DNA from 2 places in the Paenibacillus sp. J22R98 genome. Region 1 is predicted to be linked to the other one. Evidence: riboswitches for the same ligand, from Rfam matches in the RefSeq annotation. Region 1 holds a riboswitch; the other holds the start of a gene.

Region 1 (4,471 bases):
CGCGTCGGATTGCCGGAACGGCTGTAATCGTACGTCGGCGGGTTGAAAATATCATGATGATGGAACGTAGAAGCTTGATAAATCGGCACGCTCGATGCGCCGGTTTGTCCATCGATCTCCGCCCCGAAATGAATCAATTTCGTTGCAAATTGTTTCTCGGCGCTGTCATTACCTTTGCTTTTGTCCGGATTCTGCTCTGCCATGATGATTTATGCCTCCCCAAGCTCACGTTTTGCTGCATCAAAGGCTTGCGCCAAATCCGCGATCAAATCATTCACGTGCTCAATGCCGACTGAGAAACGAAGCAGACGGTCATCTACGCCGATTTTCTGACGAATTTCCAGCGGAATATCCGCATGCGTTTGTACGGCCGGATACGTCATCAGCGATTCCACGCCGCCGAGGCTTTCGGCGAAAGCAATCAGCTTAATATGGCGAAGGATCGGCTCCACATAAGCTGCTTTCTTCAAGCGGAACGAGAAGATACCGGTGTTGCCGGAGGACTGACGGTTCTGTATCTCATGACCCGGGTGATGAGGCAGCGCAGGGTAATATACGTCCTCTATCACTTCATGCGTTAGCAGCCAGTTCGCGATCGCCGTTGCATTCGCTTGATGGCGTTCCATCCGCAGCGCCAGCGTCTTCATACCGCGCATCAGAAGCCACGAATCCTGTGGTCCCAGAACAGCGCCAAGCGAGTTGTGAAGGAATCCCATCTCGGCGGATAGTTCCTTGCCCTTCGTTACGATAAGGCCCGCCAGCACGTCATTGTGGCCGCCAAGGTACTTCGTTGCGCTATGCACGATGACGTCGGCACCAAGCTCGATTGGACGTTGGAAGAACGGAGTAAGCAGCGTGTTATCTACAATGGACAGCAAGCCTTTGGACTTCGCCCATGAACAAACGCGCTCCAAATCTGTAATCATCATCAGCGGATTCGTCGGCGTCTCGATCAAGATCGCTTTCGTAGCCGGCGTAACCAGCTGGTTCATCGCATCAATATCATTCGTATCGACGTAAGAAGCTGACACGCCGAAGCGAGTCATAATCTTCTCCAGCAAGCGGTATGTACCGCCGTATAGATCCAAGGAAACGAGCAAATGGTCGCCTTGGCCAAACAGCGAGAAGACAGTCGTCAGCGCAGCCATGCCGCTGCTGCAAGCAAACGCAGCGTCGCCGGACTCCAGCTCCGCAGCCGCTTCTTCAAGCACACTGCGGGTCGGGCTCTTCGTGCGAGCATAGTCAAAGCCCGTGCTTTCGCCAAGCTTCGGGTGGCGGAAAGCTGTTGCTTGGTACACCGGGAAGCTGATTGCTCCGGTAACAGGCTCTTTAATGGATCCAATTTGTGCTAAGCGGCTTTCTATTTTCATCTGAAGTGACTCCCTCTCGTCGAATATTGAACTTCTTATTTAAATGCCTGCACCCAAATCATACGGGGTTTGCTGATAAACATAATAATTCAACCAGTTCGAGAACAGCAGATTGGCATGCGCTCTCCAGCTCGACAGCGGAACCTTCGACGGATCGTTGTTTGGATAGTAATTCTTCGGCAAAGCAATATCCATTCCTTTGGCTACATCGCGATCGTATTCAGCCTTGAGTGACAACGGATCGTATTCCGAATGACCGGTTACGAATATTTGTCTGCCGTCCTTGGAGGCAACCAGATAAACGCCGGCTTCCGGCGATTCAGACAGGATATCCAGATCCTCTATATTGGCGATGTCATCGCGGCGAACTTCCGTATGACGCGATTGCGGAACTAGGAACAGCTCATCAAAGCCGCGTACAAGCGGAACATTGCGCTTCTCAACCGTATGCGGGAATACGCCGAACACCTTATCCGCCAGCTCGTATTTGGGAATGCCGTAATGGTGATACAATCCGGCTTGTGCGCCCCAACAGATGTGGAAGGTTGACGTTACACGACGAGCCGACCAATCCATAATATCCTGCAGCTCTTCCCAATAGTTGACCTCTTCGAATGGCAGCGTCTCTACAGGGGCTCCGGTAATAACCAAGCCGTCATAGTATTCATGCTTAATATCATCGAACGTTTTATAAAACGACTCCAAATGCTCGGACGACGTATTCTTCGACGTGTGAGTCCGCGGATGAAGCAGCACGACTTCCACCTGCAGCGGCGTGTTCCCGATTAAACGGAGCAGCTGTGTTTCCGTCGTTTCTTTGGTGGGCATTAAATTGAGAATGGCTATCCGGAGCGGACGGATATCTTGATGATAGGCAACGCTCTCATCCATTAGAAAGATATTCTCATCAGTCAAAACATCTTTCGCAGGTAGTTGGTCTGGTACTTTAATCGGCATGATAATCTCTCCAGTCTGCTTGGATTGTCACTGAGGAGCGCAATGAAAACAGCCCCTCTCATTAGAGAGGGGCACAAATGTATCGTTCATGCGCCTCTCATCTCTCAGAAACATACGTTTCCGCAAGAATTAGCACCGTACGTTTACACGCCGGTTGCCGGGCTTCATCGGGCTAGTCCCTCCGCCTGCTCTTGATAAGAAAGCTTGCTTATTTAATTAATGAAATACCTTAGTTCTTACTTTAAATCATTCCTTTATTCCCGTCAAGGAGCTCCCCCTTCACCATCGACAAGAATCGCGTAACCATGGGCTTTTCCCTGCATATGCTGATACAGAACCATGCACGCTACTTTCTTCTTGAATGGAAAGACATTGTCGGAGTATACTAGACAAGAATTACGCTTTAAGCAGTGAATAATTGACCATTAAAGGGGTGTTTACGACTATGGAAGGCGACCCGAGGCCTGCGGGCAACCGCACTGATAACCGGTTTACACGGAAGATAGCAGGAAGGCTTATGTCATCCAACCCTATTCGCAAACGCGCCGCTTCTAGATAGATGGACTAGAGCAAGCAGCACGGCACCGCGCGACATGGCTTGCTTGATGTTGCCTGATTCTGTTCTCCTCCTCATAACCGGCATCCGGGAATTACTGCAACAACGAGAGGAGGAACGCGGATGAAGATCCGTCACGTGAATCAAGGTGTATTCACACCGGTTGATGACATTCAAGCTGCCGTCGTGCCGCCTGCCGAGGGCTTCTACTGGATTGATGCCGATGTGGATGACCTCGCTGTGCTCCAGCCGATATTCGCGCTGCATGAGCTGGCTGTCGAAGACTGTTTGAGTGAAGAAGAGCAACGGCCTAAGATCGAAATTCATGAAGGCCATTATTTTATTGTAATAAACAGCATCCGTTTTGATGATGAAGAAATTTTCCTACGTGCCCTGAACATTTTTCTGGGCCGCCATTATATTATTACCGTTACGAAACAGAAAATTAACGAGCTTCGCACGTTGAAGCCGGTCCTGCTTGAAGAGCAAGTCAGCCGCCCCGACCGTTTCCTCTATCATTTGGTCGATATCGTCGTTGATAATTACTTCCTCGTCGGCGATCGGATTGAGGCGCGGATCGAAAGCTTGGAAGAAGATATTCTGGTTCACACCAAGAAATCGCATCTGAATGAAATTATCGGACTTCGAAGCGAAATTCTCTGGCTCAAGAAAGTACTTGGACCACAGAAGGAGCTTATTGCAACACTCAATAAGAAAGACTTGAAACTTATCGACGATCAATTGCAGAAGTACTTTAGCGATATCTATGAGAATGCCGTCAAAATCGCCGAGACTTTCGAGACCTACCGCGATCTGATGGGCAACTTACGAGAGGCTTACCAGTCTTCGCTTGCGAACCGCGCGAATGAAATCATGCGCGTCTTTACCGCGCTAACCACGATCTTCATGCCACTCACGTTCATTACCGGTATCTACGGAATGAATTTCGACTTTATACCTGGGCTCCATCTGCACGGCGGCTCTTACTTGCTGCTCACGTTTATGCTCTTGCTCGGTTTCGGGATGTTTTTCATTTTCCGCAAGAAAGAATGGCTGTGAACGGCTAATTAAAAAAGCTCTCCAGGGACGCTCGCGGCCTCAGGAGAGCTTTTTCTATATTAACCGAACGGAAGCTTAAAGGTCTTCTTGGTCAGCGGGTACAGCCATTTGACGCCGCTTGGCGTTAATGTATCCGCTATAAGATGGGACAGATACCCGCTTATCGCGGTGTAGGCAATGCCTTCGATCTCAAGCTGCTGCTCCAGCCCCCAACCGATCGCCCCCCAGGCAACTACAGCCCAGACGGTATGCGTTAACCCCCGGTGGTTCAGCCAGGGCACCCACGCAACATACAGACCAAGACCCATCAGCCAACGATGACCGATCACATACCCTGCATACATTAATCCAACGCCAATTATACTCACGAGCGCATCCCGAATCATGCCATTGCGAGAAATCATGCCCAGAAGAAAGACGGCTGCTGCGGCAATCGTCAGATATGGATAAAAGACAGCTTCAAACCAATAATAATACGCCGCTGCTACAGCTGCCGCGACTCCGCCCCACAGCATAAGGGCGCGGATTA
Region 2 (4,471 bases), on a different contig from region 1:
CTTCCTGCACGTGGGTGCAAGCCCATCGCATAGGTCGTACCAAATACGGATAAGCCAAAACGCATCACGATCACCCTTTCGTATCCAACTGTCCAACTAAGTGATGAAGCCCTTTTTATTTTGCCGTCCAACCGCCGTCAACCGTTAACGCCCCGCCTGTCATGAAGCTGGATGCATCTGACGCGAGGAATAAAGTCGGTCCTGCAATTTCGTCTGGTCTTCCCCACCGCCCCAGCGCAATTTGATCGACAAAAAACCGATTCGCTTCCGGATTGTTCATCACAACCGTATTGAGCTCAGTAGCGATCGGACCGGGACAAAGCGCGTTCACGGTAATATTGAAGGGGGCAAGCTCTAAGGCCAGCACCTTGGTTAGCTGAATGACGCCGCCCTTACTGGCACAGTAGGCACTTCTCTCCGGCAGACCGACCATACCGAGCATCGAAGCCACGTTAATAATTCGGCCGGATCGCTGTTCTTTCATGATCGGCGTAACCGCGCGGATGCACAGGTAGGGTGCTTTTAAATTTGTACCCATCACCAGATCCCAGCTTGTTTCATCGTAGCTTTCGATCGGCTTGCGAATGTTGATTCCCGCATTGTTGATCAAAATATCGATCCGTCCGTAGCGCTCTTTGACAGCTTGCACCAGCTGCTCCACCTGGTCGGCATCCGTTAGCTCAGCTGCCATTCCTATCACTTCAGTACCTGTATCAATAGATAGTTGCTTGGCAATTTCAGCTGCTTTCTCCTCTGAACGACTTGTAATAACGACCGCTGCTCCCGCTTCAGCCAAGGTTTGTGCCATCACAACGCCAAGTCCGCCGGTCCCTCCTGTAATTAATGCAACTTTACCTGTTATTTGAAATAAATGGCTGCTGCTATTCATGTCGAGATCACCCGTTCCTTTCATCCTTGTTAAGGAATGCGCTTACATGTTAACATTTCAGTATCTGGAAGGCTTTACATAAAGGTGATCGTTTTTTGGACTTTTCCGAACTCGGCGTACAAGGCGGTGCTGAACAATTGGACAAAGCTCTTTTTCCTCCGATTAGGCAAACGGCTTTAAGGGACATCTCCCCTGTTATCCATTGGGCGCGGCAGCATTACCGTGCTCCGGCGTTCAAGTGGAGCCGACGAATCTATGATTTTCAGCTCATTTATGTGAAACATGGCGAGATCAGGGCAACGATTGAAGGGGAAGTCATTGAAGTTCGAGCAGGCAGTTTGCTTGTTTTAACACCTTGGCGATACCATCGCATCGAGGTGCTGACGGAACCGCATGCAGAGCTGCTTGGTATTCATTTTGACTTTTTCGATGGCGCAGCCAACAGCCATACCATCATCGCGGATGAATCTAATCCGGATCCGGATGCCTTCAGTGAAATGCCCTATCTGGGGGCAGATCGACCGATTTTCGCAGAATCATTGCTTACGAATGTGTCACCGAGGATCATCTCCTTGTTTGAAAATGTCATTCAGGAATGGAATGATCGGCAGCAGGACTACGACAGTGTGTGCAAAGGGCTGATGATCCAACTGATCGGGTTGCTGCTCCGTCAGCAGAATGAAGGACGGGGAACGCCGCATCCGAAATATGAGAAACGGCTTCTTGAGCTGGTTCATGAGATTCGTGCCGATTGCAGCCGCCGATGGTCGAGTGCGGATATGGCGAAGTTTCTGCTCGTACATGAAGATTATATGAGTCGGCAGTTCAAAGCGATGATGGGCGTGGGGCCGAATAAATTCGTGCAGACGGTACGCCATCAGGAAGCCAAACGGCTCCTGAGGGAAACGGATCAGACGATTGAATGGATATCTGGGGCAATCGGCTATGAGGATTTTCACTATTTCAGCCGGATTTTCAGACGCTGGGAAGGGATGTCGGCCATGCAGTTTAGGAAGCTGTCGCGGACGATATAGAAGAAGGACAGCCTCTGCGTCACCCGTTCGCGGGGATTGGAGACTGTCCTTTTCATTAAGGTAAACGGTAGAGCGCAAACGGTTTGCCGTAACGGAATTCTTCGCTCCATGCGTTCAGAGCATCCGTTACCTCTTGACCAAGATTCATTTCAACACTATTTAAGTTATCTTCCAGCTGCTCGACACGTGTGGCACCGACAATGACTGTCGAGATTGCAGGCCGTTCCATAAGCCATGCGAGCGAAATCGCACTCGCGCTATAGCCGCTGTCAGCCGCGAGTTTGCTTACCTGTTGCCCCAACGTAATTCTTCGTTCATCCAGGAAGCGAACGAAGCTAGGGTCGGTAACAACTCTGGAGCTTACCGGTGCTTCTTCCGCCGTTAAGCCGTATTTGCCGGTCAGAATGCCGCCTGCCAGTGGGAAATACGGGATGATGCCTACGCCTTGATCCAAACATACCGGAACAAGCTCTTGCTCGGGAGTCCGATCTGCGAGCGAATAGCTGGTTTGCGTGGATACGAACCTCGCAATGCCTTTGGAATCGCTGATCCCCTGCGCTTTCATCAGCTCCCACGCGGCATAGTTGGAAGCGCCAATATAACGAACCTTGCCTGAACGAACCATATCTTCGAGCGCAGCTAATGTTTCCTCTAGCGGCGTGTGCGGGTCGAATGTATGGATTTGATACAGGTCGACATAGTCGGTTCGCAGACGTTTCAGGCTGTTTTCCAGCTCCTGCATCAGATGGCGGCGAGAAGATCCTTTGGCATTCGGACCTGCGCCCCTCACTAGTCCTGCCTTCGTAGCCAGCACGGCTTGGTCCCGCTTTCCCTCTAATGCCACCCCGATAATTCGTTCCGATTCCGTGCCTGCATAAATATTAGCGGTATCAATAAAATTAATGCCTTTATCCATCGCATGATGAATAATTCGAATGGATGTTTCCTGATCGGCACGTTTCCCAAAAGCATTGGTTCCTAAGCCTAGAACGGACACTTCAAGTCCGCTTCTTCCGAGATAGCGATATTTCATACGCTGCTGAGCTCCTTCCACAAATAGCGAGTATATTGGCTTATTATACCTTAAAATGAGAGGCTGCCAAAACGCGCACCCCCTTGACATAGTGGTTGTTTATGTAGCATAATGGTAAAAATTTAATATGTATTTTTCTTATCAAGAGTAGGTGGAGGGACAAGCCCGATGATACCCGGCAACCGACAGACCTTTGTTACTGCAAAGGAATGCACGGTGCTAATTCTTGCGGAACGCTTTACGAAGCGAATCTGGGAGATAAGAGCGAGGATCTATGACATTACATTCCTATGACCTTCTCTGATTCCAGAGAAGGTCATTTTTGTTTTTCTATAAACAACTACACTTGTGTACTGGAGGATCATGATGCCGAACACGATTCCTGACCATACGACGATAGATGAATCAACCGAGTATCACCGGGATACGCTTCCCCAGCTGATTGCGCTGCTCAATTTGCGAAATTCGGTAATTGGCTATTCGTTAGAGTTTATGCAGCAGTGTAAAATTAGCCGAATCGAATGTTTTCGCTTCGACAGTGAGCTTACGGAGAGGCTTCAGCCTGGCCACGGCAGCGATTATTTCTGCGGTTTACTTGCGATCACCACAACTACGGGAGCAGTTGGGCTAGCGGAGTTTACCATCCCACGCAAAAATTTGCATGGCGACTTTGTGATGTGGGCTTCTCCCCTTCAGCGGATAAAGGGGCAGACGTTGCTCGAGAGCTTCAGCTACGTTCAGAGTAAGCTGGACACATGGGGCCCTGTGAGATCCGAGCTCATCGCGTCTGCGCTGCTGAAGCTGAAGGCGAATTCTGAGCCGACTGCAGCTCAGCACGAAGATGAACGCTACCTCTGGGATCGCTCGCACCTGCTTCGCTATACGCAGTCTTATGTTTCGTTTTAGTCAAGGCGTTGGGCGGCGGAGATGAGCTGTTGACTGTCGCTTGCCGAATGATCTAACGAACCGTACAGGTCTTATTTGAGCGAAAACACCTCCAAATAAAATCTAATGAACCGTAGAGGTCTTATTTGACGGTTTCCGGGTATTTTGAGGACGTTTTCCACGAAATAAAGCCTCTGTGGTTCGTTAGAATCTGAAAACCGCGAAATTCGGCCCAATAACGCCCGTACGGTTCGTTAGATTTTTGAGACATGCCAATTGCGACATGCGATGGCTGTCTTGCGGTAAACGGCACTCGGCACTGTGCAACTAAAAAAACGGTTGAACCTGGAATCATCCCAGTTCAACCGTCCCTTACTTCTTCGCCTTATGCAATTCTTTACGCCGCGTTGCTCATGCGCCGTTTCTCCTGCTGCAGCTTGAACGTCGATTTCGCAAGTAACGCAGCGATGATCGCCATCGCGGCCAACGTCCATAATGCCTCGCGTTTTCGTTCCGGCGCGCGGTCGAAGTGGGCATGTCCCAGCCGTTGCGTCGCTTGTTTCATAAGCGCTACCTGCAAGTCGGGATTATTCTGTGCGCCACCGGCATTGAGACGGAAACCGTTACGCT

Evidence for each region. Region 1 has a riboswitch for S-adenosylmethionine ahead of metA (homoserine O-acetyltransferase MetA). Riboswitches for the same ligand answer to the same signal wherever they lie in the genome.
Region 2: linked by a shared signal. The riboswitch ahead of AC50Y3_RS10030 (hypothetical protein) and the one ahead of metA (homoserine O-acetyltransferase MetA) in region 1 are both predicted to bind S-adenosylmethionine.

What each region holds. Positions count from the first base shown of each region.
Region 1 covers NZ_JBXENW010000002.1:795,457-799,927, reverse strand. Annotated here, with positions in the region: gene AC50Y3_RS09055 (aminotransferase class I/II-fold pyridoxal phosphate-dependent enzyme) at 1-203, opposite strand, end outside; gene AC50Y3_RS09050 (PLP-dependent transferase) at 210-1,370, opposite strand; gene metA (homoserine O-acetyltransferase MetA) at 1,410-2,327, opposite strand; SAM riboswitch class I at 2,422-2,528, opposite strand; gene corA (magnesium/cobalt transporter CorA) at 3,007-3,942, shown strand; gene AC50Y3_RS09035 (metal-dependent hydrolase) at 4,002-4,471, opposite strand, start outside.
Region 2 covers NZ_JBXENW010000003.1:17,070-21,540, reverse strand. Annotated here, with positions in the region: gene AC50Y3_RS10050 (sugar phosphate isomerase/epimerase family protein) at 1-65, opposite strand, end outside; gene AC50Y3_RS10045 (SDR family NAD(P)-dependent oxidoreductase) at 116-889, opposite strand; gene AC50Y3_RS10040 (helix-turn-helix transcriptional regulator) at 985-1,923, shown strand; gene AC50Y3_RS10035 (aldo/keto reductase) at 1,979-2,956, opposite strand; SAM riboswitch class I at 3,092-3,221, shown strand; gene AC50Y3_RS10030 (hypothetical protein) at 3,323-3,862, shown strand; gene AC50Y3_RS10025 (polysaccharide deacetylase family protein) at 4,239-4,471, opposite strand, start outside.